Regions from separate parts of the Bacillus sp. es.036 genome, predicted to be linked through region 2. Evidence: riboswitches for the same ligand, from Rfam matches in the RefSeq annotation. Region 2 holds a riboswitch; each other region holds the start of a gene.

Region 1 (10,525 bases), 310 kb from region 2:
TCGTACACCGATACTTTGGCATCTTCTTTTTTCACAAATTCTCCGTTAAGGTAGATCCACTGTTCACTCACCTTGTTCACTCCTTTCTATGTGTTAAGTAGACGCAGTAAAGCGTTATTGTCTAATGATAGGACCAATCATTTTCAAGGTCCCAGTTGTTGTTTTTGTTTGATTTATTAGAATACTTAGTTTGTTTAATTGAGGATTATATTACGCCGGTTTGGACGTAAGGTCAACACCTAAAAGTTAAGTTTTTTGATAATTATGATATATCAGTTTATTTGTAAACGCTTACAATCCTATCGTGCGTGAGATTTGGTCACACGAAATTTTTTATTGTAAAATTAATAAAAGCGCTTACATAAGGTCATTCACATAAACCAGCGTTGCGTTGGTGAATTTCATACCTTTCTCAGTTAAGTGAAAGAACTCCCTTTACTACTGCTAATCGTCAGTTCTTATCTAGCTGACGACAATAGACAGCTACCATTGCATAATTATTTAACCCCTCTTGTTTTTCTACTTAAACCATTACACTTGAATGATGCCAACATCTTAGCAAAAATTGATCGATTTTATAATCCCTCCATTGAAAATACATGCTTGGTTCCAACTTACTCAACGATCGATCTTTTCTTTCTATAGAAACCTTACGAATTTTGTTCATTTATGCAGAAGCATATTTATCAAATTCCATTATTAAAGTTGCATAGTTAATAGCTTACGTTATCTTTAAAGATGTTTATGAACATTTACAGTTGTCGTGTAATAGGCAACCTTTACTTGAACAAAAAATAGGAAACATGCAAAAAACCCTCTTCTAAATGAGAAAAGGGCTTTCCACTAATATTTCTTAGACGCTAGCTTCGACTTTTGCTTTTGCGATCGCTTAATCTAAATCATCAATTAAATCATCAATGTGTTCAATCCCGACAGAGAGTCGAATCAGATCGTCTCTTACACCAGATGCCACTAGTTCATCAGCACTTAGTTGCTGATGAGTGGTACTTGCTGGATGGATAATTAAGCTTTTCGCATCACCAACATTTGCAACGTGAGACCAGAGATCAACGGCATTGATAATCCCTGCACCTGTTTCACGACCTCCTTTAATGCCGAATACAACAACAGCACCGGCACCTTTCGGAAGATATTTGTGAACAAGTTGATGTGAAGGATGATCCTCTTCCTCAGGATAGCTCACCCATTCAACGGCCGGATTGTCTTTCAAATAAGAAACTAGCTTTCGCGTGTTAGCAATGTGCTCTTTCATGCGAACGTGTAGCGTTTCCACACCAAGAGCAATTTGAAAAGCGTTAAATGGACTAAGCGCAGCACCCGTATCTCTTAGCAGCTGCACTCTTGCTTTTACAATGTACGCAGCTTCTGGGAGTGCTTCAGCAAAAACGATGCCGTGATACGTATGATCCGGCTCTGTGAATCCAGGAAATTTAGAGGAGTTCCAATCGAACTTTCCTCCATCAACGATGATGCCTCCCATCGTTGAGCCATTTCCACCAAGCCACTTTGTCGCAGAATGAACGACGATATCTGCTCCGTGTTCAATTGGTCGGCACAGATAAGGTGTTGCAAACGTATTGTCAATAATCAGTGGTATGCCCGCTTCATGTGCAATTTCAGCAACTTTTTCGATATCCAATACGTGAAGGCCTGGATTCCCAATCGTTTCAGCAAAAATGGCTTTCGTGTTTGGTGTAATGGCTTGCCTAAAAGATTCCACATTTTCCGGGTCAACAAAGTTGGTTTTTATCCCATATTTCGGAAGTGTAGCAGAAAAGAGATTGTACGTTCCACCGTATAAAGTCGATGCTGAAACAATTTCATCTCCGCTATTTGCAACATTTAATATCGCCGTAGTAATGGCTGCCATACCACTTGCTAGTGCAAGCGCTCCAACGCCACCTTCAAGCTGAGCAATTCGTTCTTCAAGTGCTCCGACAGTTGGATTTCCAATCCTTGAATAGATAAACCCTTCTTCTTTTAATGCAAATAAATCAGCGGCATGGTCAGTATTGTCAAATCGATAAGCATTAGATTGATAGATTGGTAGTGCTCTAGCTCCCGTAGCAGGATCTGCTTGTAACCCTCCATGAATGCCAATCGTCTCTAAATGATATTTTTTATCTGCCATTTCACTTCACTCCTTCGATTTTGTTTATCATTGTAAGTTGTTCTTTTATAAGCGGTCCCCATTTATCAAACTCAACGAGAAACCCATCGTGACCAAATTTAGTATCGACAAGATAAAACTGAGAGGATGAATCTTGTTGAAAAAGCTTTTCTAATTCATCTGGTGGATAAATCAGATCTCCTTTGAACCCAATTGCGAGGATGTTTGCTTTGAATCTTTTGTTTACTAAGGTAAGATTGCCTCTTTCAATGCCAATATCGTGGTTATCCATCGCCTTTAACAAATATAAGTAGCTATTTGCATCAAATCGGCTTACAAGCTTATTTCCTTGATAATGAAGATAGGATTCGACATCGTATTGTGGTTCTTTATGGCTAACTGAAGCCCCTTTAACGCCTCGACCGAATTTTTTTTGGAACATTTCATCCGTTCGATAGGAGACCATTCCAATCATTCTTGCGGTTGCAAGCCCAGATGTTGGAGTTTGATCACTACTATAGTAACCATTCCTCCAGTTCGGATCATTCGTAATCGCAAATCGAGAAATGGCATTATAAGCAATTCCATAGGCGTTCAGGGTTGGTGTGACGGCAAGTGGGATAAGATGATCCATCCAATCTGGATAGAGGAGCCCCCATTCTAGTACCTGCATCCCTCCAAGAGATCCACCAATGACAGCATGCAGGTGGTGGATACCAAGTTCCTCTAGCGCTTTTTTCTGAGAATGCACCATGTCTCTTACAGAAACAAACGGAAAATCGGCTTGGTAACGCTTTTGCGTAACTGGGTTGATCGATTGTGGTCCTGTCGAGCCATTACATCCCCCAAGGACATTGAATGTAATAACTTGAAAATCAGAAGTATCGATAGAAGCACCTTTCCCAATTAATCCTTTCCACCAGCCAGCTTCTTCATGACCGACTGTATACTGATTTCCAGTTAAAGCATGACAGACAAGAATCACCGGCGCTCCCCTAGGGCCTACACGTTCATAGGCAAGTTCGACGTCATGAAGTTCATTGCCAGATTCCAGCATTAACGAACCAATCGATACCGTCCGATCTTCGTATATCGTCTCTCTATCCAAACCCCTATCACTCCTTTCAAACAAAAACTGCTTGTTTTTACTTAAAATAAAAAGCCTCTCTGAAAGACAGAGAGGCTTGATTTATTCATCAGCTCCGCTTATCTTTCAGGATTTCTCCTGCAGGATTTGGCACCTTTTCAAACCAGGATTGGTTTGACGGTTGCCGGGCTTCATAGGGCCAGTCCCTCCGCCTCTCTAGATAAGTAAGAATATTTCGTTTTTAATTAATTGTGTTTATTTTAGCAAGGTGGCGCATTAGTGTCAAACATTTTTCGGAATTTTTATTCTTTTGAACTCAGGGATAAAACAGTCTATGACCAGAAATCTTTCGTTAGAATGAACTTTTTGATAAGGTAACGATAGACCATTTAAAAGAGGTGAACAACTATGGAAGCACCCTTCTTTGCATTAGAGGATATGAATAGTGGCGACGTTATTCGCCTTACTGACTTTGTTGGAAAACCAGTGATGATAACGTTCTGGACATCCTGGTGTCCTGACTGTATGAAAGATATGCCGATGAAAGAACAATTTTACCACCATGCTGATCTTGAAGAGCTGGCCTTCTTAACAATAAATGTAACTGGACGAGAACGATCAGAGGAAGCCGGAAAAGAATTTACGATAAAAAACGACCTTCCTTTTCCTGTATTACGTGACAATGGTCGAGAAACGTATGATGATTACGGATGTACTGGAGTTCCAACAACGGTTCTACTCGATAAAGATCATCAAATTGTTAACGTTTTTAATGATCAATCTTCTTTCCTCGATATTGCGAAAGCTCTTCCATCCATCATGAAGTAAAAAAAGCCAGAGGAATCCCTCTGGCTTAAATAATGGATATAAAATGAATAATAGCATGATGCTTCACGAATCTTTTTTCTTTTCTTCAGACTTGCCTTTATTATCTTTTGGGTCTTCTTTCTTTGGAGCTTTTTCGCTCTTCTTTTCCTCTTTGTCTTGCGCTTTTTCGTCTTTCTTCTCAGACTTTTCTTGAGCCTTATCGCTTTTTCTTTCAGCTTTTTCTTGTGCCTTCTCATCCTTCTTTTCAGCTTTTTCTTGAGCTTTATCTGTTTTACTATTTTGTTTTTCAGCCTGCTTTTTTTCTTTCTCTTGTTCTTTTTCTACTTTAGTTTCCGTTTTTTTTTCTGCTTTATCTTGTTTATCTTTTTCATTTTGATCTTCTTTGTCATCTTTTTGTGTCTGCGTGCCACTAGATGAATTGGTTTTCTTTGACTCATTGGAATTAACATTATTCGATTGATTGTCTTTTGATTCAGGAACAGATTTTTGTTCAGGTTGTTTGAGGATAAGTTCTCCGTTTTCATCCTCTTGATCAGGTACTACTTTTTTGTCGTTTAATTGGACAACAGAGTCTTCAATAGGTGTTGGTGTATCTTTCACTTTGAATTCATCAGGATCTTCAGATTCTTTCGCCTCAACAGCGGTCATACTTTCGGGTTGCATTTCATCCATTTTTTTCACAGATAAATTACGTACTTCGTCCATTGACAAAGAAGCTCCCCGATCAATGGCTGCGAGGTATGCCATATATTTCCCTTGAGATATCCCATGTTCTATTGCTTTTTCGCGCATACTGTAATCAGCATCAAGAATGGTTGTAATGGCAACCGCTTGATTAACAAGTGCGTTATTCTTTTCTATACCTTGGATAACGGCTTCTAAATCTCCGCTGATTCCTTTACTTTCTTTTGCTTCAACGTTCGAAGCGACAATGAGTAATTCCCGATTTTCTTCTAGATAGCCTTCGTTATCGAGTTTCGAGACAAGTAATCCTCCAAATTCGCTAAGTGGCATATTCATTGTATCCCGTTCTAAGTTCAACCCTTCACCGTCTGAATTCCATGCTTGATATTGAATAACTTCAAGATCAGAATTAACTCCAACCTCAATACTTGGATTGATATCAAAGCTTACATAGGCTGCAACCACATCATTTTGTCTAACAGGAATAACGCCTGTTACGATAACGACTAACAATAGAATTGCTGCCAAACCGGCCAGGGTGGGCATAGAGGGGGTAAAATAACCTTTTTTCTTATTTAGTGGTTTTGGTGCAAGTTTAATTTCAGAGCCGATTGTTAACTCATGATTTCGCTTCAGATTGATCGTTGAAAATTCTCCATCAGGAGTTAGTACAACTGCCTTTCTTCCGCGAATGTCCATAATGACCCCTTTTTTCATCCCCTGGCCCCCTTTTTTCCAACTACTGTATATAAGATTTCAGAGCATTAAATCCACCCAAATGAATTAATGCAACTGCTATTATATACTTTCGATTACGTTCAATCGTTTTGCGACTGCATGTAACGAGCGCCAGCAAATCTTTTATAGGGAGCTGCTTTTTCTCTAATAAATATCCTGAAAGAACGTGATCATCCGCGATTAATTTTGCAATCATCTTGGCATTTTCTCTTGCATCAATATGTTTCGGACAGTTTTTGCTAAGAACCTTAAACGTAATACTAAATTTCTTCAGCAACTGCTCATATTCCTCAATTTCAAACATTCGTACTTCACGTTGTTTATCAATCTCATATACATCAAGTGCGGCTTTTTGTTCTGCAAAGCTATCTTCTAGCCGACCTTCCTCATCAAGTTCCTCAGGTTCAAGGTAAATATACTTATTCTGTCGCGCTTCTTTTCGAATATAATCGATCACTCTTCTTCTAATCACCATATCAGCAAATGTTAAAAATCTGCTTCCCTGGCCTTTTCGATACTGATCCATAGCTTCATTAAAAGCGGATAGTCCTATACTGAACTCATCCATCGAATGATTTATATAGCGATTGCAAACTTTAGACGTGATTTTCTTAATAAAAGGTTGATAGTCTTCTAAAAGCTGATTGCGTAACGCCTGATTTCCATTCTGTATACGATCAACTTTATCTTCTAAAGTAATAGTCTCTTTTTTGTTTTCATTTTTATTAGCGAAATTTCCCATTGCGCTGATTGAAATGGTTGTCATGTTATACACCTCTCATATTGCAGTCAATCTCAACTAGACCGCTTTTCGGGTTGAATTCTTAGATGTTTTTAAGTTTTGGAAATTCTATAATAGGTTAGAAAATGAAATGCGCCACCATCCGTACAAAACAGTGGAATGGTGACTCTATTCAGTTATACCACTCAATCAGCATCAACGAAAATACAATTTTATGACAATGTTACTGTTTCTTTACTTCCTGTTATATTATCTTATCATTATTAATCTTGCTTAATTTTCAGCAAATTAAATATTCATTTTTTCCTTTGCAGACAGGATTTTTGCAACTTATAAAAAACGAGTAGATGGTCAAAATTCATCAAACGAATTTACTTTAATTAAGAAATTTATCGATTGTTACCACGGATTCAAATGCAAAAAGGATCCGATTTTCATCATTTCCACCAATAACTGTTAATGCAGGAACACTTTGTATTCCGAGCACTTCTGCAACCCAAGGAAAATAATTCAAGTTGCACGTATATACAACAGCGTTCATCTCTTTTGCTTCTGTAACAATATGTAACATTCGCTCTGCTATTTTACATGTCTGACAAAAGGGAGTATAGAAGAATATAACACTACCTTCTTTTTCTAAAAGCTCTTTAATCAAAGCTTCGTCAGTAATCTCTTGCATCCGTATGCCTCAATTCCTTTAAGACCAAAAGGAAGCTACTTAAAGCTTCCCTTCGTTAATCTTTTACTTGCATTATACAGTTAATACTTTAAACTTAGCTGCTCTTAAAATTCTTGTTAAATAATTTAGCGGTGTCTCTGCTACTTCACGATGAAGCATTGTGATATAAAGATGTTCTGCGTGGGGAATTTCCTGCGTTAATTGTCGCCTTAATTTCTCACCTGCATCATCTGCATCAACTAGTACAAACACGTCTTTCTCTTCAAGTTCTTCACTTAATTCCTCAAGTCGCTCAAAGCTAATTGTTCCATAGGTGCAAATAATATGAACAGGTTCATCCAACACTCTCATTAACTGCTGTTTATCTGTTTTTCCTTCGACAATAATTACTTTATCATTCATGGCACAACGCTCCATTTCAAGCTGTCGTATCAATGCATTGCTATAGCATATGGTGGTTGAAAGCAAATCGTTTCACTTTAGAAGTAGATTAGCTAACGAGATATGATTACACAACAGCTATTGAGCCAGGTAACCGTCTATTACTCCGTTTCTTTATCCGGATCTTCTTCTTCTAGATACGTTTCAGAAGTCGAATTACCGTGTTCTCTTTGAAGATCATCAACTGTACGTAGACGATCATCTTCTCTATTACCTGCGGTCTCAAAAGTAGCTTCATCATCTGGTCGGCTATCTTCTTTCGCCTTTTCTAATTTATCCTGTGCTTCTTTCGTACGAATAGCATAAGGAATGGCTTCAAGGCGTTCCTTATCAATCTCTTCTCCAGTATCCACACAAATGCCATAGTTTCCTTCACGAATACGATCAAGTGCTGTATTAATTAAACTCAATCGTTCTCTTGCTGCATCTTCTAAAGTAATATCCTTCTCACGTTGGTCCAACTCAGAAGCCATATCAGCAAAATGATTATCGTACGATGTTAATTCTCCAGTCTCATCGGATAATGCCGCATTTTCATCACGATGACTAGCACCACTATCTAAAAGCTCTTTCTTTAAATTAAGTAACTGTTTTTTAAATTGCTGTAATTCTTCCTTCGACAAAGCCATTATCATTACCTCCATAGGTGATTTTCTTTTCCAATACCTATTTTCCCTTAACCACCGTGCAGTTAAACCATGCAATTATGTTTTATCATGCTCAACTCGTGGAAATAAATGAATATGATTAAAGAATGGAGTGGTAATAATGGCTAAATTAAAACTTGGAGACCAGGCACCCTCTTTTTCACTTATTAACACAGAAGGTGAACTGTTCCAATTTGAACAGCACCAACAAGAAGATAACCGCTGGCATATGCTCGTCTTCTTTAGAGGTGAATGGTGTCCTGTGTGTAACGAACAGTTAGAAGAACTACAAGAACATCTAGGCGCTTTTCAAAAACTAGACGTACACCCAATTGCAATCGCGAAAGACGAATTAGAATCGCTTCGAAAAATGAAAGAAAAACACAGCCTTGAGTTCCCAGTTTTAAGCGACAACGAAAACGCTGCAATCGACTCTTATGGCGTTATGATGCATCGCGAAGACGACCCTTATGAAGATCATGGTGAACATGGGGAACCAGCTATTTTCTTAATCGATGAGAATGGTAAACTGATGGCACAGTTTCTCCAATCCAGCCCTTTCGGAAGACCTTCAGCTGATGGATTGATTACGACCATTAAATACATTCGTAAAAATAAAGCATAAAAATTAAAAAAAAACGGCCAATTGGCCGTTTTTTTTGAAGACATTAAGCTTGTCGGGGATAAACAGGCGCATTCGCTTTTCTTGTCCAGCTACTGCGCTCAGGCCCTCGATCACTTCACCTTTCAATCGGAACACAAAGAACGTGTTCCTTTTGAAAGCTTCCAGTGCTTCTCGGTCCTTTCGAGCGCATTCGCTTTTCTTACTAACACCAGCCGAGGTCGCAGTCTTCGACATACTTTGCCTTTTGCTCTAAAACTTGTTCATAGTGGTAAATTTTATCTTGATCAAATTCGTATCCATCTGATAATTCGTAGCGATTGCCCTGATCAGAGAATAAAATACGGCCGATTTTTTCTTTGTTCAGATACAAATTCATTGCTTTTTGATCAAATTTACCATAAATCTTGTTCGTGACATCAATTCTTACCATAGGACGAGAAGTATCAATCATTTGGATCATCTCCTCTATATCGTTTCTTTCCATAAAGCCTCTATGTGACTAGTAGATGACTAAAACAAAAAAGAACCACTAATTAGAGTGTATGATGAACCGTTCCATCTCATCATTTATTTTGTAAACGGGTGATGCCACAACACATTAAGTTTATTATTCGTCTTCGCTTACCATTTTTTCGTAAGCTTCTGCAGTCATCAATTCTTCAATTTGAGAAGGCTCAGAAGGTTCTACAACAACCATCCATGCTTTTTCATATGGAGAATCATTAACAAATTCAGGGCTGTCTTCTAAATCTTCATTGACAGAAAGAACTTTGCCTGAGATTGGTGCGTACAACTCGGATACAGTTTTTACAGACTCAACGCTACCAAATGGCTCGTCGGATTCGATTGTGTCGCCTTCTTCTGGAAGCTCAACAAATACGATGTCTCCAAGTTCTGATTGAGCGAAATCTGTAATACCGATTCGGATGTTTCCGTCTTCTTGTACTTGTACCCATTCGTGTTCTTCTGAGTAGCGAAAATCTTTTGGTAAGTTCATTGGTAATTCCTCCCTGAAATAATTCCTCTTAATTAAGGTCAATTATATTAATTACAATAACTATCGTATAATAGTTATTATTAATTAAGCAACTATTTTATCGTTTCCACATTTCCTCAAAAACATCTTCTTTAAATCCGACTGTCACATTCTCTCCATCTGTTACTAATGGGCGCTTTATTAACATCCCGTCAGATGAAAGGATATCGAGCAATTCATCTTGAGAAGATGAGGCAACTTTATCTTTTAAACCAAGCTCTCGATACTTCTGACCACTTGTGTTAAAAAATTTCTTGATTGGTAATCCACTCTGATTAACCATTGTAGCTAATTCATCTTTCGACGGCGGATTTTCTACGATATGAATTTCATTTACTTCTACATCGTTTTGCTCAAACCATTTTTTGGCTTTACGGCATGTCCCGCATTTAGGATAGGCATAAAATGTAATGGGCAAATCTGTTCCTCCTTAAAGGCATCATGTGATTCTATGGATAGTTTACCACATGACAGGATGAGGACAAATACAGACGCTTCTCTAAAAAGTAGCTTTCGGCATAAAAAACTAAAATCCTTTAATAAATTCACTCTTTATATTTCCTAATAAGGAGAAAAAAATCCCCCCATTGTTGGAGGGATAAAAAGAGAGTTTGGTTTGGAAGTGATTTTAAATCATTGAATGACATAACCTTAGACAATTAAACAGTAAAGCGTTGTTGTTCCAGTACGGTAGCTGCAATTTCACGTTTCTTTGCAATTACGTTGATTGGCGTGTAGCGCGACAGTTTACGAAGAGCAGAAATCATCATACGTAGAGAATCGCCAGTTTCAACAGCCACTAACGTTTCTTTCGCATGTGCCTCAATGCGATTGAACGCTTCCTGACAGAAAACTTGTGTAAGAAGAAGCTTTTGGTTCTGCTTTTC
Region 2 (10,525 bases):
GCGGTTAGTCCAAAAGAAGCGGTGTTACAAAATAAAAAGCACCATTTAGGTGCTTTTTGAAAGGTTTTAAACGTTAGGTCCAGCTTTTTTGATCTCTTCAGCTACGTTTGAAAATTTATCAAAATTCTTAACAAATTGAGTAGCAAGTTCTTTTGCTTTTACGTCATAGTTTTCTTTGTTTTCCCATGTTTGTTTTGGTTGCAGCACATCTGCCGGTACGCCAGGACAGTGAGAAGGGATATGCAATCCAAAAATGGGATCTGTTATTGTTTCAATACGATCAAGCTCTCCGTTCAAAGCAGCTTGAATCATCGCTCTTGTATAGGATAGCTTCATCCGCTTTCCAACACCATATCCGCCACCAGACCAACCTGTGTTCACAAGGAAAACTTGAACATCGTGTTCCATGATTTTCTCACCAAGCATTTCGGCATAGCGGTGAGCAGGTAACGGTAAGAACGGGGCGCCGAAGCAAGTAGAGAAAGTAGCTTCAGGTGAAGTTACGCCTCTTTCGGTTCCGGCTAGTTTACTTGTATAGCCAGATAGAAAATGGAACATCGCTTGCTCTTTCGTAAGCTTACTGATCGGTGGAAGGACTCCAAAGGCATCAGCGGTTAAGAAGATAATCGTATTAGGATGACCGGCTACGCTTGGAATAGCGATGTTAGGGATGGCATCAATTGGATAAGCAGCTCGAGTATTTTCAGTTAGACTCGTGTTATCGTAATCAGGCTTACGTGAATTGGTATCCATTATGACGTTCTCAAGAACTGTTCCAAAACGGATTGCATCCCAAATTTCAGGTTCTTTTTCTCTCGATAAGTTGATGCATTTAGCGTAGCAACCGCCTTCAATATTAAAGACGCCGTTCATGGACCAGCCATGTTCATCATCACCTATAAGCGAACGGTGAGCGTCAGCAGAAAGCGTCGTTTTACCTGTTCCAGATAAACCGAAAAATAGAGCTACATCGCCTTCTTTACCAACGTTTGCAGAGCAGTGCATGGAAAGAATATTACTCTCAGGTAATAAGTAGTTCATTACGGTGAAAATTGACTTTTTGATTTCGCCAGCATATTCTGTACCGCCAATTAAAACGGTGCGCTTTTCAAAGGAAATAATAATGAACGTTTCGGAATTTGTCCCGTCAACGTCAGGATCAGCTTGAAAACCAGGAGCAGAAATAACAGTAAATCCTGCTTCATGATCTTGAAGCTCTGATTCATTTGGACGTATAAAAAGTTGGTGGGCAAAAAGGTTATGCCAGGCATATTCGTTAATAACCTGGATGGGTAGTCTTGATGACTGGTCAGCACCAGCAAATCCTTTAAATACATAAAGATCCTTTTTCTCACCAAGATAGTTCAGCACTTTCGTGTAAAGGTTTTCAAAACTTTTTTCAGAAATTGGTTGATTTGTTTCCCAATTTACTTTGTTCTTTACGGAGTCTTCGTTTACAATAAACTTGTCCCCGGGAGAACGACCGGTGTATTTTCCGGTTTCAACTCGAAGAGCGCCCGTTGAAGAAAGTGTCCCTTCATTTTTAAATAAGGAATGTTCAACCAGTTCAGAAACTGATAAATTTACATGTGGATTGTTCTTATTTAAGATAGCATCCAATAACGGTGAGGAGAAGGAAGCTGTTTTCATACGTTAAACCCATCCTTTATTAAAGATTTCGTTGACTGACTCGTTTAACTCAAAAATAGTATAACACATTTGCGTGATTATTCTATACTAATCTATGTATTTTTTGCTTGAAGAGTGAAAAAAGAGCGAATAACGATTTGGTTAGGTTTGAGGGGTCCCTTCTTTAATATAAGAAGGCTTTTTTTATTGTGAAGGTAATGAATAAATAATCCAGTTCTTTCGAGTCAGGGTTCCGCTTTTCGTGTCTAGCTGCGACTCGCAGAAACTACGATATTTCACTCCTTCACAGGAACACAAAAAGCGTGTTCCAGTTCAGGAGTTCCAATATCTCCGTTTCTAACCGCTCGTCTCCGCTTTTCGTGTCTAGCTGCGCGGGCCAAATCCTCCGGCTGTTTCACCCTTTCGATTGAGACAAAAAGCGTCTCAGTCGAAAGGGTTCCAACATCCTGCGGATTTAAGCAGGCCCACTCCGCTTTTCATGTCTAGCTGCAGTGGGCAGGGTCTCGATCGCTTCCCCCTACAAAATGAACACAAAGACCGTGTTCTTTTTGTAGGGCTCCAGCACTTGTCGACCCTAAACGCCCACTTCCGCTTTTCGTGTCCAGCTGCAGCCTCCAGACCCTCGGTCACTTCACCTTTCAACCTGAACACAAAGACCGTGTTCATATTGAAAGGCTCCAGTGCCTGCCGGGTCTAACCGAAGGCTTCCGCTTTTCGTGTCTAGCTGCAGCGCCCAGCCTCTCGATCGCTTCACCCCATAAAATGAACACAAAGACCGTGTTCTTTTTATGGGGCTCCAGCGCTTGTCGAGGCTAAACGGGCGCTTCCGCTTTTCGTTATTGACACTTCCTTTTATCTACGTTATTATATGTCGAGAATGGATACTCTTATCCCGAGCAGGCGGAGGGACAGGCCCGATGAAGCTCAGCAACCAACTCCTATACAACAGGATTAAGGTGCTAACCTGCAAGACAATAGTCTTGGAAGATAAGAGGCGAAAGGCATGAGATACCAGCTCCTTTTCCCTCTAAATAGAAGGAAAGGGCTTTTTTAATGTCGTTGAAGTTGATGACACTATAAAAAAAGGTAAGACGATAAGATTCTGAATTCGTTCTCTCGTTTCGGCACAGGATAATAGGGAAATGAGTACCGTATCCATTACACTATAACTAGATAGGATCCAATCCTTAAGGAGGTACTTGAGTGAGTAATCGTCGTTTGTTTACTTCTGAGTCAGTAACAGAGGGGCATCCTGATAAAATTTCAGATCAGATTTCCGATGCCATTCTGGATGATATTCTTGCGCATGACCCAAATGCGCGCGTTGCCTGTGAAACTACAGTAACAACTGGGCTTGTATTAGTTTCCGGTGAAATTACAACTTCGCACTATGTGGATATTCCAAAAGTCGTTCGTGAAACGATTCAAGCAATCGGTTATACACGTGCAAAATACGGATTTGATGCTGAAACATGTGCGGTGCTTTCATCTATTGATGAGCAGTCTGCCGATATAGCAGCAGGTGTAAACGTTGCTCTTGAAGCGCGTGAAGGCACAATGTCAGAAAGTGAAATTGATTCAATTGGTGCAGGTGATCAGGGTCTTATGTTTGGTTACGCATGTAATGAAACTTCTGAATTAATGCCGCTACCAATCTCTCTTGCGCATAAGCTAGCTCGTCGATTGAGTGAAGTAAGAAAAGAAGAAATTCTTCCTTATCTTCGTCCTGACGGAAAGACTCAGGTTACGGTTGAATATGATGAATCTGGAAAGCCAGTTCGCGTTGATACGATCGTTGTTTCAACACAACACCACCCTGAAATTTCACTTGAACAAATTCAGCGTAACATTAAGGAACATGTTGTGAAGCCAGTTGTTCCTGCTGAATTGATTGATGATGAAACAAAATACTTCATTAACCCAACTGGCCGTTTTGTGATTGGTGGGCCACAAGGTGATGCAGGTTTAACAGGAAGAAAAATCATTGTTGATACTTATGGTGGTTATGCGCGTCACGGTGGTGGTGCATTCTCTGGTAAGGATGCTACGAAAGTCGACCGTTCTGCTGCATATGCTGCTCGTTATGTAGCTAAGAACCTCGTCGCTGCAGGTCTTGCCGATCGTTGTGAAGTTCAGCTTGCCTACGCGATTGGTGTTGCTCAGCCGGTATCGATTGCGATTGATACATTTGGTACTGGAAAAGTGTCAGAGGAACGACTTGTTGAGCTAGTAAGAGAGAACTTTGACCTTCGTCCTGCAGGCATTATTAAGATGCTTGATCTTCGCCGTCCTATTTATAAGCAAACGGCTGCGTATGGTCATTTTGGACGTACGGACATTGAACTTCCTTGGGAACAAACGGATCGTTCAGAATCCCTTAAACAGGGTGCAGGAATTTAATAAATGATGAAAAGAGGCCGTTGGTCTCTTTTTTTTGTTTTTATTTAGTGAATATAAAGTCTTTATGAGAAATAGGGTGTGATAAAATGGAAGAAAATGTAGGGGGGAGAAAAGGAATGAAGGGAATTTTTGGTGAAGAAATTACAACGCTGCAAGAACTTGAAGAGATGGCCGGAAATCCGAGTCAGCTTGCTGTACATAAGGTTATTTCTTTTCTTGATGAACATTGTAGAGAGTTTATTCGCTTTACACCTTTTATCACGATAGCAACCCATTCAAGTACGGGTAGTGATGTTTCTCCAAGAGGGGATAAGCCAGGCTTCATTCAAGCGTTAGATGATTATCATCTTTTAATACCAGAAAGACTAGGAAACAAACGAATGGACTCGATGAGGAACATAGTAGAAAACCCAATGGTTGGTTTGCTTTTCATGATTCCAGGACGAGATGAAACGTTGCGCATTAATGGGCTTGCGACGATTGTGAAAGATAAAAGCCTCCTTGCACGATGTGAGTACAAGGGGAAAACGCCATTGTTTGGAATTGGCGTTGAAGTAAAAGAATGTTTCATTCACTGTGGAAAAGCACTAAAACGATCCCATCTCTGGGAACCGGAGCGTTGGCCAAACATAGAAGGGCTCGCACCGGCTACTAGAATGCTTTCAGATCATACGAAGATCGGGGAAGAAAACGTTGCGGAATCGTTAAGGGACAGTTATACAAACCGTCTTTACTGAATTGATTGTACTGAAATGGAACCTAATCCTTTATAGATGTTTGGTCGACCAATTGAACAGTAAATTAAATCATAGGTGTTAGCAATGATTCGCATTTCATCCAGGGGGAATAAGTTGTGACCGTCTACGACTAATGGAAGATTGAGTCCTTTAATGATTTTACCCCAGTTTAGTTGTTTAATAGACATTAATTCACTCATTAATAAAAGAGCATCGCAATCTTGCACTGATTCGTAAATCGCGTTCATCTCGTTTTCTTTTTTGCCTTTCGTTTTTTCAGTATCAAACTGTTGAACAATAGCACCTTCCTCTTTCAATTTCTTAATGACTAACTCATAAGGTGGAAGTGCTGGGATCGGTTTTACTGTAGATGAAGTGAAAATAGCAATTTTGGCTCCCAGGAGAGTTCCAAGGAAATCTTTCAGTTTCTGAATCAATAGTTCAGGCTGATATTGATCAATTTCATCTAGTGCCTTAAACATTTGATTTGCAGAAGAAGATGCTTTGATCATTGAACGAAATGAAGCAAGTTCGTCTAACGTGTCAGTACCTAGAAAAGAAGAACCGGGATGAAGAGAGTGGTCACTAAATTTTGGTGTCTTCGGTAATGCACCTTGAATTAATTCAACGTCACCCCCGTATTTTTCTGCAACCCCAGCGATCATCGTTAGACACGAGACTTGTAATGATTGATACGTATGATAAGCGTACCTCATTAATTCTGCACTAGTATGGTCCATATATTGAAGAGACGACGTAATAGGCTCGTAGAACGTTTCCATCGCACGACAAGCTCGAAGCGAAGAAGTGCCGATAATGATTTGAGAAGGATACATAAAATCCTTTACTGCTGAGCCTTTTCGAATAAAATCTGGATTACTCACAACATCGAAGGAGCGATCAGACACACCCTGTTCTATGAGAATGTCTTCTACTTTTGATGCTGTTCCTGGGGGAACATTACTTTTAATAATGAAGGTTTTATGTTGTTTAATTGTAAGAGCAATTTTTCTTATGAAACGAAAGAAACAAGTAAGATCAGGATGTTTATTCTCGTCAACTGGAATCGGTTCAGTGAATAGAAGAATGTCTGCTTCAGAAGCGGCTGTTAATCGATTTACAGAGAAGCTTAATTGACCAGCCTTTTTCGCTTCTGTCATCATTTCTGTTAATCCTTCTTCATCCACAGGAACTTCGCCTGAATTGAGTGCAACAATTTGACTTCGTTCCTCATCGGTACAAACGACATGATGACCATGTGAAGCGAAGATAGCGGATGCGGTTAAACCAATTTCATTGGTGCCAAATACAGCAAGCTTCATTATTTTTCTCCTTTCTAAGCGTATTGAGCAATCTTCTTAACTCCAATTGTTTTTTCGTAGTCCTCTAATAATCGACCAAAAATGGCATCCCAAGATTGAGAAAGTGCATAGCGTCGACCCTCATACCCCATCATTCTCCGTTCAGTATGATCTGATAAGAGTCGTCTGATCGCGCTAATGTATTCCTCCTCCTTATTAGGGGAGCAGAAAAGTCCATTTCGTTCTTCTGACACAACGTCAGTTAAGCCTCCAGCATTTGCAGCTACAACAGGGGTTCCTGAGGCGAGAGACTCCAATGCGACATTTCCAAATGTTTCAGTAGCAGATGGGAATATGAAAAGATCCGAAGTTGCGTATAGCTCTGCTAATTCTTCTCCTTCTTTGTATCCGGTGAATGTCACATTTCTAGGTACATTTTCTTTGAAATGTGGCATGGCTGGTCCGTCTCCTACTACCAACCATCTTGTTTGTCGTTTTAATTCATCAGGTAGTTTCCACATGATTTTTTGTAACGTATCAAGATTTTTTTCTGGAGCTAGTCGACTAACAAATAATAGAATATACTTTTCCTGAAAATTGTATCGTTCTCGTAGTGACTGATTTTTTTTTAGCGGAGAAAAGTGTTCACAGTTAACGCCTCTTCTCCAAAGTTTCAGGTTCTCAAAACCTTTTTCATTTAGCCGGTGCCGTGTTTCGTTAGACGGAACAAAGGTGCTAGAGAATGGCTGATGAAACCACGTTAAATATTTCCACATGACAGGGGAAAACCATTCAAGGTAGTAATGTTTTAGATAGTCATCAAAATTCGTATGATAGGAAGCAACCATGGGCACATTATTCTTTTTTCCGTAGTGCAACCCGCACATTCCGATATTAAACGGTGTTGCAACATGAAGGAGGTCCGGGTTGAACCCCTGGAGCTGATTGCGGATAAGACTTAATTTAGGAAGGGCAATGCGGCATTCGGGGTATAAGAAAAACTTCATACTTGTAAACCGATGAACATTACTTGTGAACAGGTCTTCATCAGCCTGACAGTCGGGTGCGAAAAGCATATAATCGACATGCTGACGATCCATATATGTGGTTAACTTACCGAGTGTGCGAGAAACCCCATTGACCTGTGGATAATACGTGTCAGTAAAGAGTGCAAGTTTCATGGCTGGTCCTCCTCTTCTAGCCTAATATGAGTGTTGAAAGAATGCCTGATCCACCACCAAGTAAGACACCAACGAGAACATCAGAAGGATAATGATGACCTAAGTAGATCCGCGATAAGGCAACTAGACTCCCAAGAGCAAGAAGGGGAAGAGCTAGTGAAGGAAGATGAAAGACAAACGGTGTAAGAACAGAAAATATAGCTGTCGTATGTCCAGAAGGAAAAGAATGGTCTTTAAGAGGGTAGACGAGCATCTTCGTTTCTGGCATTGCCAGGTATGGCCGGTGCCTTGGATAATGCTTTTTAATTAAATGAACAGGTATATGACTTGCAGCAAGAGCAAAGGCGGCTTGTAACCCCCATATTTTTATAGGAGCAGGTAACAAAGCCAGTAACAAAAGTGTGCTTAAAATCGTTGTTCTCGCACCACCTGCATGAGTAACAAAACCAAAAAGAGATGTGAGATATCTTGAATGACACGTTAAATTCACAAATCGAAATACGGTACACTCCCGCTCATAAAGCCATCCAACCATTTTACTCAAAAAGAATCCCCCTTCAACCTATGTGTTACCTCAAGCATATAGCAGAATTTTAATGCCACTATTAAAGAAATCTTAAGGAATTGTTAAGACCAAACAAAAAAGATCAGGAATGATCTTCCTGATCTTTTTCATCAAATTAACGTAAAATAGATTACATAACCAATGGCTAATGCTGTTGCGATAATATAAACAAGAAAAATCGGATTACTAAAGAAAGAAGATTTGACCCGGGCGTTCCCTTGATTATCATATTCGCCTTTTTGATTTTGTCCAAGCCTGTACGTCATAAAAGCCCCTATTAGCAAGGTGATGACGACGAGCACGATCAAGACCATTGTCATTTTGTACACGGAAGCCACCTCGATCCATTTAGGATTGTATTGGTAACCTTCCTCAAACGAACGACAAATATGCGTGTTTTCTAGAGCGGTTTTTGCTCTTTGTAATAAGCTGCCTTTTCAACGTATTCTCTTCGAATGCGGTTCATATCTTGCAGATCATCCTCTGTTAATGTTCTAACCACTTTAGCTGGCCTTCCGAATGCAAGGGAATGAGGCGGGATTTTCTTTCCGGGTGGGACAAGACTTCCGGCACCTATAAAAGAACCTTCTCCAATCTCAGCTCCATCAAGAATGATGGAACCCATTCCAACAAGAGCGTCCTTACGAATAATACTACTATGGAGGATAACCTGATGGCCGATCGTCACACCATCTTCAAGAATGAGTTTTTTATTTGGACTCTGATGGAGAACACAATTATCTTGTATATTCACTTTTTTACCAATTTCTGTTGGTGCAACATCTCCGCGAATCGTCGTGTTAAACCAAACGCTACTATGTTCTTCGATTGTCACATCCCCTGTAATGGTAGTATAATCCGCAATATAGACTGTTTCATGAATCTGAGGTTTTTTGTCATGATACGCATACAGCATTGCAATCCCAACCTTCATTTAGTATAGATGAAATCCTTTTCAAAAGTAGTGTATCAAAAAGAACGGACCTACATAAGGGGGCTGATTTTTCATGCGCATAAAAGAAACCGAATATCCAAAAGGAGTTATTGTATTAGTTCATGGAGCGAACGAACATCATCGTAGATATGATTGGCTCGTTTCAAAGTGGATTGAAGCAGGTTACCATGTAGTGCTTGGTGATTTACCAGGGCAAGGAGAGAGTACGAGAAGACGAGGGCATATTGATTCGTTTGACCAATATATCGAAACGATCGACAAATGGATCAAAAGAGCTCACGAATTTCAGCTACCAGTGTTTTTATTAGGACATAGTATGGGAGGTCTTGCTTCGATTCGAACGATTATGGAAAAGCGACCGTCTCTGACGGGAGTGATTTTATCGTCTCCTTGTATTGGTCTAGTGAATCCTCCAAATAAAGGCGTTGATATTCTCTCTAAAGTATTAAATCCAATCGTTCCTTCGTTAAGGTTAAATTCCAAGCTAGAGCCGAATATCGGGACAAGGAATCCGGAATTTCACAAACGCGATCAAGAAGATCCGCTAATGGTTCAAAAAGTATCGGTAAGATGGTATCGTGAACTTCTTAAGGCAATGAAAATCGCAAACGAAGGTGCAAGAACATTTCACAATTTACCATTGCTTGTTGTACAGGGTGGCGATGATCGTATTGTTGATAAACAAGCCGTTATTTCATGGTTTAACCGTATTCCCTTGAAAGAGAAGGCCTATAAAGAATGGGATGGATTTTATCATGAGGTGTTCAACGAACCAGATCGTGAAGATGTATTTCAAACAGCCAAATCGTTTGTTAAATTAAAACTTGAATTACTATACCGCAAAGAAAACAAGATAAATAATTAATACAGGAGTGGGGTCACTTGAAAGTACCGAGTCAACCCTGGACGCTGATGTATAGTATCTATCGACGCGTCTTACCGAGGGTTCATCATGAATTAGAATATTGGAGGAGACGGGCTGAACAAATCCCAAATCCTGAACTTAGAAAACAGGCGCTAGACAGCATTGATTCAAAAACGTTTCACTGTGAAGGTGGAGGGATCTATGGGTTACTTGCTGGAAAGCAGATTGATCGTTCGATTTCATTTATCGCTGCTTATCAGACAATTAGCGACTACCTGGATAACTTATGTGACCGAAGTACTTCACTTGATCCAAAAGACTTCAGTGCTCTACATGAGGCAATGATTGAGGCTCTTTCGCCTGAGGTTGAAGCATCTAATCATTATTATCGGTATCGGGAAGAAAAAGATGATGGCGGTTATCTAGTTGAACTTGTTCAGACGTGTCAGAAGGTAATTCGCGAGTTGCCAAATCAATCCGAAGTGCAGCCGGCCTTACTAGAACTCTGTCATTACTATTGTGATCTTCAGGTACATAAACATGTGAAAGAGGAAGAACGCGTGCCAAGATTGAAGAGCTGGTTTGACCAGCATAAGAAGCAAATGCCAGAAATGACTTGGAACGAATTTTCTGCTTGTGCAGGATCAACGTTGGGTATATTTTGTCTTGTCTCGTACTCACTAGGTGAAGAAATCCCACAAGGTGGAACAGCGATGATTAAAGATGGGTACTTTCCGTGGGTACAGGGGCTTCATATTATGTTGGATTACTTTATTGATCAGGAAGAGGATCGAGCTGGTGGAGATTTGAATTTTTGTTTTTATTATAAAGACAATGATGAGCTCGCCAAGCGTGTTGCGCACTTTATTAA
Region 3 (10,525 bases), on a different contig from region 2:
GCAAGAAATTCTGTCAAACTGTTTTTTAATTTTTCTGAATCAAAAGAGATTAAGAGACTTAATTCGTTCCACCGCTTCTCTTAGCTTATCTTCAGACGTTAATAGCCCCACTCGTACATAGCCCTCACCATATTCACCAAACCCGTTGCCAGGTGCGACAACAATTTGGACGCTTTCAAGTAAGTAATCTGCAAAGCTTTCTGAAGTAAAGGATTCAGGTACTTTTAACCAGGCGAAAAACGATCCCGCAGGAGAAGTGACATTCCAGCCAATGTCATGGAGTCCTTGAATGAGAACATTTCGTCTCGACTCATACGTATCGCGAAGGTCTTCTACACACTGCTGCGATCCAAGCAAAGCTTCAGCTGCGGCTTCTTGCACCGCACTAAATAGACTAACGTAAAAATGATCCTGAAGGAGATTGATGCTCTCAACAACAGATTGATTTCCGACTGCAAATCCTACACGCCATCCCGCCATATTATATGTTTTTGAAAGGGTATAGATTTCAATTCCATTGTCTTTTGCACCCCCTGTTTCCAAAAAGCTAATCGGTCGCTCGCCATCAAACCCGATCGCACCGTAAGCGAAATCATGCACAACACAAATATCATTCGTCTCTGCAAAACTGACTGTTTCCTCAAAAAAGCGCTTCGTTGCAACAGCTGCAGTTGGGTTGTTTGGATAATTTAAAAACATCATTTTCGCTTTTTTTAATGAATCCTCTGGAATCGCATCATAGTCTGGTAAGAAATGATTCTCCTCAAGCAACGGCATCATTTGCATATCCGCTTCAGCCATCGCGACACCTGACCAATAATCGGGATATCCAGGGTCTGGAACGAGTGCCACATCACCTTTATTTAGTAAACATTGACTGACCTCGACAAGGCCTGCTTTTCCACCGAAAAGAACGGCAACTTCCTTCTCTGGATCAAGCTTCACTCCAAATTCTCGCTCATAGAAATCAGCAGCCGCCTGCTTCAAAAAAGGCTGTCCTCGAAATGGCGGATATTTGTGATAGGTGGGATTTTCAGCTGCCTTCTGCAAGGACTTGATAATATGATCAGGTGTTGGCTGATCAGGATTTCCCTGTCCAAGATTAATCATGTCATAACCCGCTTCTACATAGCGGTTCACTTTTCCAGCAAGCTTCGCAAAAAATTGTTCCGGTAATCGTTTAAGCGCATCCGAAGTTTGAAATTGTTTCAAAGAATCACATCCTGTTAAAATTTTCGTGAAATTCTAGTAAATTATGTTATCTTGGATACACAATCATGTAAAGCTTATTTTGTAAGCGAGGAGGAGAAAACAATGAAAAAAATCGCTCTGTTGCAATTTGATATTGCGTTTGGAAACCCGGAAGAAAATTTCTCGAAAGTGAAAGAGCTTGTTGCTAAGGCTGTTCATGACAAACCAGATATTATTGTTTTACCAGAACTGTGGTCGACTGGTTATGACTTATCGAGACTAGACGAAATTGGGGATACAAATGCAGAAAAGTCCATTGCATTTCTTTCAGACCTAGCCAAAAAGAATAAGGTGAGTATAGTAGGTGGCTCAATTGCAAAGCAACACAATGATCATGTAACGAATACGATGCTCGTTTTCAATCGAGATGGGCAGCTTATCCATGAGTATAGCAAAGCTCATCTATTTCGCCTGATGAATGAAGAGAAATACCTTGTTTCAGGAAATGAGAAAAGCCACTTCACACTTGAAGAACTCCCAAGTGCCGGATTCATCTGTTATGATATTCGCTTTCCTGAGTGGCTTCGCCTTCATGCCATTGAAGGTGCACAAGTTTTGTTCGTTCCAGCCGAATGGCCGAAACAGCGTACGGATCATTGGCGAGCATTACTTATTAGCCGCGCTATTGAAAACCAATGTTACGTGATTGCTTGTAATCGTGTAGGAGCAGATCCAGACAATGCGTTTGGCGGACATTCTTTAATCATTGATCCGTGGGGAACGATTATCGCAGAAGCAGGCGAAGAGGAAACGATCTTAACAGGCTTGATTGATGAGGAAGAAATACCATCAATCCGAAGTCGTATCCCCATCTTTGAAGATCGACGTCCAGATATATATAAATAAAATTCAAAATATTATTGACAAATGCATCTGTTTCTCTGTAACATACATTTCAAGCGAAAAAATTGTAAAATAATTTCATAAACTTTCTCTTATCAAGAGCAGGCTGAGGGATTTGGCCCTATGACGCCCAGCAACCGACCTATTCTTAAGTACATCTTTTCAGGATGGCTTAGATGGCACGGTGCTACTTCCAACAGGATGTTATTCATCCTGGAAGATAAGAGGTGTGAAGGATATCTGTCTTCAAGCCTCTTTCTTCGGAAAGAGGCTTTTTTTATGTCTTTTAATCACGAATGCTTCTATACATCATCCATTAGAAAGGGGACTTACACATGTCTTTTCAAGTTAAGTCGGGATATACACCATTTACACAAGAAAGCGTTGTTCACTTTTTAGTGCATCACAATTTTATCGATCCCTCTTCCCCCCTTCTCGTAAAGGAAATCGGGGATGGCAATTTAAACTATGTTTTCCATGTTCAAAACAAAGCAACAGAGGAATCGTGGATCGTCAAACAAGCTTTGCCTTATGCCAAGGTTGTTGGTGAATCCTGGCCACTGACACTTGACCGGTCGAGAATTGAAAGCGAGGCCCTCATACAAGCTCATTCGCTTGTTCCTGAATTTTCCCCAGTTGTTTATTTGCATGACTCAGAAAAAGCAGCAACAGTGATGGAAGATTTATCATCGCATACGATTTTGCGCAAAGGACTTATTGAAGGACGTGTCTACCCTGAGCTCGCAAGAAATGTCGGGACTTACCTCGCTCACACGCTCTTTTTCACCTCTGACTACGGTCTTGGTTCTGCAAAAAAGAAAGAGCTTGCTAAACGGTTTAGTAATCCAGATTTATGCGGGATCACGGAGAGTCTCGTCTTTTCAGACCCCTTTTATAATGCTGAAAGCAACGCATTTTCAGACGAAATTCGACCAGATGTTGAAATTTTGTGGGAAGATCAAGACTTCCTAAATGAAGTTGCTTCGCTTAAACATTCCTTTTTAACAAAAGGAGAAGCGTTAATACACGGGGATTTACATACAGGTAGCCTCTTCGTAACGGAGGGTTCAACAAAAGTAATCGATCCGGAATTTGCTTTCTATGGCCCAGCGGGATTTGATGTTGGGGCTTTTATTGCCAATATTACGCTTAGCATTCTCTCCCAGGAAGCCCATCGAACCGAGGAAGAAAAAGACGGATATCTAGCCTATCTCTTTGGTGTTATCACTGAAGTTTGGACCGTATTTGACTCTACGTTCCGCTCCCTTTGGGACACCCACCTTTCAGAAGATAACCGCTATTCCAGAGGTTATCTCAATACTCATCTTCAGTCTATTTTTGTCGATAGTATTGGTTTTGCTGGTTGTAAAATCATCCGAAGAACGATTGGACTTGCTCATGTAGAAGAAATTGAGACGATTACTGATCCAGAAGTAAAACTAGCAGTGGAAAGAAGAGCTTTAACACTTGGAAAAAAACTCATTTTAAATCGAAAGAACATCGATTCGATTAAATATTACATCGATACGATTAAGGAGGGCGTTTAAATGACTATCCCATCTCTTCAGTGGAAAGGAGATCACCTTTTACTGCTTGATCAGCGTAAATTACCACATCAAGAAAGCTATCTCAAACAGACGGCGATCGAAGATGTTTGGAATAGCATATCTTCCCTCGTCGTGCGCGGTGCACCAGCGATTGGAATTGCGGCTTCGTATGGTCTTGTTCTCTGGAGTCAACACGCAGAAACAACCGAACCATCAACTTTTAAAGCAGAGTTACTTAAGCAAGGAGAATACCTCTCATCTTCTCGCCCAACTGCCGTGAATCTCTCATGGGCGATCGATCGCATTGTTCGTGTGACTCTTCCTTTATCAACTGTCGAAAAAATGAAAGACGCGATTCTTCACGAAGCGTTACTTATCCATAAAGAAGATGAACTTGTCTGTCAACGTATCGGAGAACACGGACTTAAACTATTGAAGGATGGCGATACCATTCTCACCCACTGCAACGCAGGCGGAATTGCAACAGCGAAATATGGAACTGCCCTTGCTCCGCTCCACTTGGCTAAGCAAAACGGCCTCACGATTTCCGCGATTGCAACGGAAACGAGACCCGTTCTCCAGGGTGCTCGACTAACCGCATGGGAACTTGAACGTGCCGGTATCGACGTAACGCTTATTACGGATAGCATGGCGGCGCACGTCTTAAAAACAAAGAAAATCGCAGCGGTAATAGTCGGTGCGGATCGAATTGCAGCCAACGGAGACACAGCTAACAAAATCGGCACGCTCGGCCTTGCTCATATCGCTCAGGCTTACAATGTTCCCTTTTATATTGCAGCACCCATTTCAACGATTGACTATTCGATTCCTAATGGAGATGCCATTCCGATTGAGGAGCGTGATTCAAAAGAAATCACACACTATCAAGGAGAGCGCGTCGCGGCTGAAAATATTGAGATTTTCAATCCTGCATTTGACGTAACGCCACATCGCTTAATCAAAGGAATCATTACAGAACACGGCATCATTCGAACACCATTCGAAGAAAACCTTGCTCATCTTACTTTACCAGATATTGAAAACACGGAGGTACATTCATGAAACGTTTAGGACTTATGTTATCCATTCTTCTTCTCTTCGTTCTTGCCGCATGCACAAGTGAGCAAGATGCTGTAAGTGAACCTGAAGCAAGCAATAATGAAACAAATGAGACTGCCTCAAAAACGCAAGACGAAACATCGCAAACTTCATCTGACATTCCAAAAGAGGTGCAAAAACCGATAAAGATTGCTGCGATTATGCAAGCTTCTCTTGGAACATTCTCTTCCCAATATGTCAAAGGGGTTGAAGATCAGGTTGAAAAGTTTGGAGGAAGTGTCCAGGTTTATAATGCTGATAATGATCTTTCAAAGATGGCGACACATCTTGATACAGCGATCAATCAGAATGTCGATGCCATCTTAATCGATCACGGACGAGCAGACGCACTGGAACCAGGAGTGAAAAAAGCAGTAGAGAAAGGGATTCCTGTTGTCGTTTTTGATAGTGATATTAATGTCCCAGGCGTTACCGTCATCGATCAGGATGATTATAGCCTCGCGTGGGACACGCTGAAAAAACTTGCTCAAGACCTTAACGGCGAAGGCAATATTGTATACGTTTGGGTTGGAGGATTTGCACCGATGGAACGACGAAATGTCATCTACGAGGCATTCCAGGAGCGCTATCCAGGAATTAAGGAAATCGCTAAATTCGGAACGGCAAGCGCTAATACAGCTCTTGATACCCAGACACAAATGGAAACGATTCTAAAGCAATACCCAAACAAAGGAGACATTGACGCTGTATTTGCTCCATGGGATGAATTTGCTAAAGGCGCGACTCGAGCGATCGAGCAAGCAGGCAGAGACGAAATCAAGGTTTATGGCATTGATATGAGTGATGAAGACCTCCAAATGATGCAGAAGGAAAATAGCCCGTGGCTATCATCAGCTGCAACTGATCCAGCTGAAGTTGGACGTGTTCAAGTTCGTTTTGCTTATCAAAAAATCGCTGGAGAAGATGCACCTGACATCTTTTCACTTGATCCTCATCTTGTAAAGCAGTCCGATTTACCTGAAGAAACGATCTCCATGGATAAGCTTGGGGAATACGTTGACGGATGGGGTTCATCTGACGCTGCCACATCACCATGGATGGAAAAACGCGTTGAAGAGGCAGACACTAAATGAACCAATTAACGATTCATAATATATCTAAATCATTTGGCAGTACGACTGTATTAAAAAACGTCTCATTCACGATTCATGCCGGTGAAGTGCACGCCTTATTAGGTACAAACGGAGCAGGAAAAAGCACGCTAATGAAAATTGTCTGTGGGGACTATGAACGGGACAGCGGTTCAATTTCATATAACGGGCAACCCTTATCAATTCGAACTCCTTCTGATGCCAAAAAAGCAGGCATTGGCATTGTTGTACAAGAAGTGGATACGGCTCTCTTTCCTGCCCTTTCGGTAGCAGAAAATATTTGGGCTGATTCCGTTAATCAATCTCCTTTTAAACTTTACTCATCTAAAAAAGAGCGCAAAAAAACAAAGCAATTACTAGCGACACTGGGGATCCCTTTGAATCCAGATAAGCTTGCTTCCGATTGCACACTCTCGGAAAAACAACTGATTCTGATCGCTCGTGCAATGGCTCATGATGTTCAATACTTAATCCTTGATGAACCTACCGCGCCACTTAGCATAGAAGAAACACAACTTTTATTCCACCTGATTAACAGCTTAAAAAAGAAAGGTGTCGGTATTATCTATATTTCTCACCGTATGCCTGAAATCGAAGAAATAAGCGATCGATTTACGATTTTACGTGATGGTAAAGTTCATCTCACAGCTGAAACAAAGGCGGTATCAGCCGATGAGATTATTACCAATATGCTTGGTTCAGCGATTGGAAATAAGAAAGAACGAAAAAGACAAGTATCAAACCACACGTTATTTCGAGCTGAGAATGTTCATGTTCCAGAAACCGAAAAAAATATCAATTTGGAATTAAATCATGGAGAAATCATTGGCGTCGCAGGACTTGTAGGTGCGGGTAAATCCGAAACCGCCTTATCCTTATTTGGCGCCTCAAAGCCTCAAAAAGGGAAGATTCACCTTCATAATCGTACGTATCGTTTTCGCTCTCCTAGTGACGCCATTAATGCGGGTGTTTGCCTTATACCTGAAGAAAGAAGAAAAACAGGGATTTTACTGGATTTTTCGTTATCAGATAATTTGACGCTTCCTTCATTACGCCGTCACTCAAAAAATGGCCTACTCAACCGTAAGAAAGAAGAAAATTATGCGTCCAACCAAATCAATCAGCTTGGTATAAAAGCTTCTTCCACTCGGCAACCGATTCATCACCTGAGTGGAGGAAATCAACAAAAGGCGGCGATCGGAAAGTGGTTAGATGCAAATCGAAACGTATTTCTATTTGATGAACCTACTAAAGGCATCGACGTTAAAGCTAAATCTGAGGTATTGTCTCTCATAAAGCAACTCGCTGATGAAGGAAAAGGGATTCTCTATTTTTCAAGTGAAATCGATGAGCTTTTGGAGATTTCCGATAAAATTCTTGTTATGTACGACGGAGAAATCACAGCGACCTTAACTGGTGATAACATGAATCAATCAGCCATTATGCAAGCAGCAACAGGAGGTACAACAATTGAAATCAGCAGCTGAATTAGCACATACACAGAAACAAAATGCTCTCGTCACACCTTTTAAAAATAAAATAGTTCATTTTTTTGTGAAATACGGCACACTGCTCGTCATATTAGCGCTTATTGTAAGTTTCACCTTGTTGAACGATCGGTTTCTAACCTATAGTAATTTCGCTGATATACTTCGGTCCATCTCGATTGTTACGCTTGTTGCACTCGGGGTAACGTTTACACTTATTGTAGGAGGATTTGACCTTTCAGTTGGATCGACAGTTAGTTTAGCAACCATTGCAAGTGCTGCCTCCCTCGTATGGTATAGACAGGAGCTTCTTATAGCCCTTCTTATCCCGATTCTTTTAGGAATAGTCATTGGTTTGATCAACGCATTCATTACAATCAAAATCAGAATCCCTGATCTTCTTGCAACACTTGCTGTCATGTATATTGTAAATGGTATTCAATTAACTTACACAAAAGGCTTTTCAATCTACAATAATATGCCAATGGATGACGGTACAACGGCACCAGGCAAGTTTATCCCCTCATTTCTCTTTATTGGACAAGGGGAAATAGCAGGCGTCCCGTTCCCCGCTATTTTTATGATTTTTTGTGTCATATTGGTTCACCTTTTCCTTACGTATACGCGTGCTGGTCGATTGCTTTATATGACAGGAAGTAATCGCGAAGCAGCAAGGCTTTCAGGAGTTGCTGTGCAGCGATACCGTACTCTCGCTTATGTGTTAAGCGGACTATTTGCTAGTATTGCTGGCATTGTACTCGCATCTCGTATTGGTACAGGCCAGGTTTCTGCTGGCGCCCCACTTCTAATGGACGGTGTGGCTGCAGCATTAATTGGCTATTCTGTACTCGGTGCTGGTAAACCAAACGCACTCGGTACTTTTGTAGGGGCTGTCTTGATCGGCATTCTTCTCAATGGATTAACGATGTTAAATGTTCCTTACTATGCTCAGGATATTATTAAAGGGACCATTTTAATAGGGGCACTTGCCTTTACGTTCTATCAAAACAAGCGCGAAATTAAAATGTAAAAGAAGCGATGCACTGCATCGCCTTTTACCAATTCAAGGGATAATTCCCTATAGGAAGACTCGTTTCTCCTGAAAAATAATGTTCGTGGTTTTCTTTTGACACCGTTTCCCCGCTAAACTTATGATAATGACCACCCTTTGCTAATAAAATGGGTGGTCCAGATTCTACGCTATAGCGATGTTGATGGCCTTCCTCTTCTATCGTTATCCCTTCAATTCGATGAACATGCTGATCAAAAGAGCTGCCGTTTATAGGAAAACTGAATCCTAAAATCTGAAAATGCTGATGATTAAACCGCTTTTCTAAATTCCCTTTAAAATAATGAGCGTGAGCTTCTGGTAATTCAAATCCCTTAAACAAAATTTCTCCTCCTTTCTTCCCATCTAGCATGTATGCAACTCAAACGCTTAACTCGTTTATTCGAATAGGAGAAAAGCTTAGAAGTAGAAATGACAAGGAGATCCATGTGAAAGCACGAATACCATACATAGATCAATTAACCTTAGCTAAAGAGAGGTGACATATGTCTTCTTTCCATATTTATGGACATAGAGGTTCGTCAGGTACACACCCTGAAAATACACTCATTTCTTTTCAAGCGGCTCATAAAGCTGGTGCTCAAGGAATCGAGCTCGATGTTCAATTAACGAAAGACCTTGTACCTGTTGTAATTCATGATGAACGACTAGAGCGTACGACAAATGGCATTGGTTTTGTAAAAGACTTCCTATACGAAGATTTAGTTCGACTAGACGCCGGTCAAGCTTTCTCAAGTCGCTTCCAGGGAAACTCTATACCTTCTCTAAAAAGCGTTTTAGAATGGATTACTTCCACCTCCCTTATGTTGAATATAGAGCTAAAAAATGGTCAATTTCCTTATGACCACTTAGAAACAAAGGTACTTGAATTGCTGACACATTATCAGCTTTATGATCGAACCATTATCTCTTCCTTTAATCACTATAGTATTCAGCGGCTCACTCAAAAAGGCTGCAAAGTTGAAACCGCTATTCTCCTCATGGAAAAGTTAGTTGAGCCGTGGGATTATCTTCAACGAGTTGGTGCCAATAGTATCCACATTGAGTATGGTGCGATTGATGAGTATTTTATAACTAATACACATAAGCGCGGTATCCCTGTTCGTGCTTTTACTGTCAATGATCCTCATCAAATAGCTGCGCTCAAAAAAACGGGATGTTCCGCAATATTTACTGATTTTCCTGCAGTTGCGATGCGGTCCATATAACTCCCTTCTTTAAAAAGGGCGTTTGCCTATGTCCCCAATCTTACTCTTCCACATAGGTTAGTAAGGAAGCGACACATATTGACGGGAGGAACGAGACGATGAGTGGATATGGATACGGTCAAGGTTTCGCGTTAATCGTAGTTTTGTTTATTCTTTTGATTATCATTGGTGCATCTTACATTTATTAAAAAAAAAAGACTTCCGCAATAATAAGCGGAAGTCTTTTTCATATTTGGGGGAATTAACAATCTCACTAAATTAAAGTGTAGTATTTGGAGATGTCTTCGGGTTCACTGTTGTGCTACCAGGTGTACGCGTTTCACTGCCAGGAATGTTTGTTGGCTCATATTCATTTTCATTCGAATCTGTTACTTCCTGACCAGCATCCTTCACTTTACTTCCAATATCCTTGAGATCTTCACTTGCTTCTCTTGCTGAAGAAAGGACTTCAGTTGAATCTTCTTTCACTTGATTCACCTGGTCTACCACATCATCATTCACCTTTTCATAGAGGGCTTGAGCATCATTCATTGCTTCTTTTAAAACAGAAGAAGCTGATTGAATCCGATCCATCCAGTCGTCTTTCACTTCGCTCGGATTTTCTTTCACACGAGTATAAAATCCTTTTGAAGAGTCCTTGAACGTGCCTGCTGATGATCTCACTTTATTTCTAGTAGTTGAATCAAGCATCGCTACCGCGCCACCTACAATAGCACCTACCAAAATACCTTTTACAAGCTTACCATTCTTTTCATTATTTACAGTCGTAGTCGTTGTTTGCATGATGATTCCTCCTATTATCTTTCTTAGTTTGCTTAGCTATTTTTTTACTTTCCCTTTATGTTAAAAGCTAAACTAATAAATTTGGCCTGAACTTCCAACTTCGCATTGGAAAGTTCCTCTGTTATAA

The links. A riboswitch is a leader RNA that binds a small molecule or an ion and turns the genes downstream of it on or off. The one in region 2 is predicted to bind S-adenosylmethionine.
Region 1: another riboswitch for S-adenosylmethionine. It lies ahead of metX (homoserine O-acetyltransferase MetX); the one in region 2 lies ahead of metK (methionine adenosyltransferase).
Region 3: another riboswitch for S-adenosylmethionine. It lies ahead of mtnK (S-methyl-5-thioribose kinase); the one in region 2 lies ahead of metK (methionine adenosyltransferase).

What each region holds. Positions count from the first base shown of each region.
Region 1 is NZ_PDIZ01000001.1:2,728,756-2,739,280, forward strand. Features, by position in the region: gene ilvE (branched-chain-amino-acid transaminase) at 1-71, opposite strand, end outside; gene ATG70_RS13880 (O-acetylhomoserine aminocarboxypropyltransferase/cysteine synthase family protein) at 890-2,152, opposite strand; gene metX (homoserine O-acetyltransferase MetX) at 2,154-3,239, opposite strand; SAM riboswitch class I at 3,335-3,445, opposite strand; gene ATG70_RS13890 (TlpA family protein disulfide reductase) at 3,627-4,046, shown strand; gene ATG70_RS13895 (anti-sigma factor domain-containing protein) at 4,110-5,447, opposite strand; gene sigI (RNA polymerase sigma-I factor) at 5,470-6,234, opposite strand; gene ATG70_RS13905 (thioredoxin domain-containing protein) at 6,587-6,889, opposite strand; gene ATG70_RS13910 (toprim domain-containing protein) at 6,962-7,291, opposite strand; gene ATG70_RS13915 (TraR/DksA C4-type zinc finger protein) at 7,432-7,959, opposite strand; gene ATG70_RS13920 (peroxiredoxin family protein) at 8,099-8,602, shown strand; gene ATG70_RS13930 (YusG family protein) at 8,805-9,053, opposite strand; gene gcvH (glycine cleavage system protein GcvH) at 9,210-9,599, opposite strand; gene ATG70_RS13940 (arsenate reductase family protein) at 9,697-10,056, opposite strand; gene ATG70_RS13945 (acyl-CoA dehydrogenase family protein) at 10,298-10,525, opposite strand, start outside.
Region 2 is NZ_PDIZ01000001.1:2,421,413-2,431,937, reverse strand. Features, by position in the region: gene pckA (phosphoenolpyruvate carboxykinase (ATP)) at 67-1,650, opposite strand; SAM riboswitch class I at 2,535-2,644, shown strand; gene metK (methionine adenosyltransferase) at 2,854-4,050, shown strand; gene ATG70_RS12440 (MSMEG_1061 family FMN-dependent PPOX-type flavoprotein) at 4,137-4,787, shown strand; gene ATG70_RS12435 (nucleotide sugar dehydrogenase) at 4,781-6,109, opposite strand; gene ATG70_RS12430 (glycosyltransferase family 4 protein) at 6,124-7,269, opposite strand; gene ATG70_RS12425 (phosphatase PAP2 family protein) at 7,286-7,804, opposite strand; gene ATG70_RS12420 (hypothetical protein) at 7,945-8,163, opposite strand; gene ATG70_RS12415 (gamma carbonic anhydrase) at 8,235-8,750, opposite strand; gene ATG70_RS12410 (alpha/beta hydrolase) at 8,842-9,654, shown strand; gene ATG70_RS12405 (tetraprenyl-beta-curcumene synthase family protein) at 9,672-10,525, shown strand, end outside.
Region 3 is NZ_PDIZ01000003.1:606,048-616,572, reverse strand. Features, by position in the region: gene ATG70_RS21995 (pyridoxal phosphate-dependent aminotransferase) at 40-1,212, opposite strand; gene ATG70_RS21990 (carbon-nitrogen family hydrolase) at 1,315-2,097, shown strand; SAM riboswitch class I at 2,184-2,321, shown strand; gene mtnK (S-methyl-5-thioribose kinase) at 2,430-3,641, shown strand; gene mtnA (S-methyl-5-thioribose-1-phosphate isomerase) at 3,642-4,703, shown strand; gene ATG70_RS21975 (sugar ABC transporter substrate-binding protein) at 4,700-5,833, shown strand; gene ATG70_RS21970 (sugar ABC transporter ATP-binding protein) at 5,830-7,338, shown strand; gene ATG70_RS21965 (ABC transporter permease) at 7,391-8,368, shown strand; gene ATG70_RS21960 (YmaF family protein) at 8,394-8,729, opposite strand; gene ATG70_RS21955 (glycerophosphodiester phosphodiesterase) at 8,893-9,615, shown strand; gene ATG70_RS21950 (YjcZ family sporulation protein) at 9,714-9,803, shown strand; gene ATG70_RS21945 (YtxH domain-containing protein) at 9,874-10,398, opposite strand.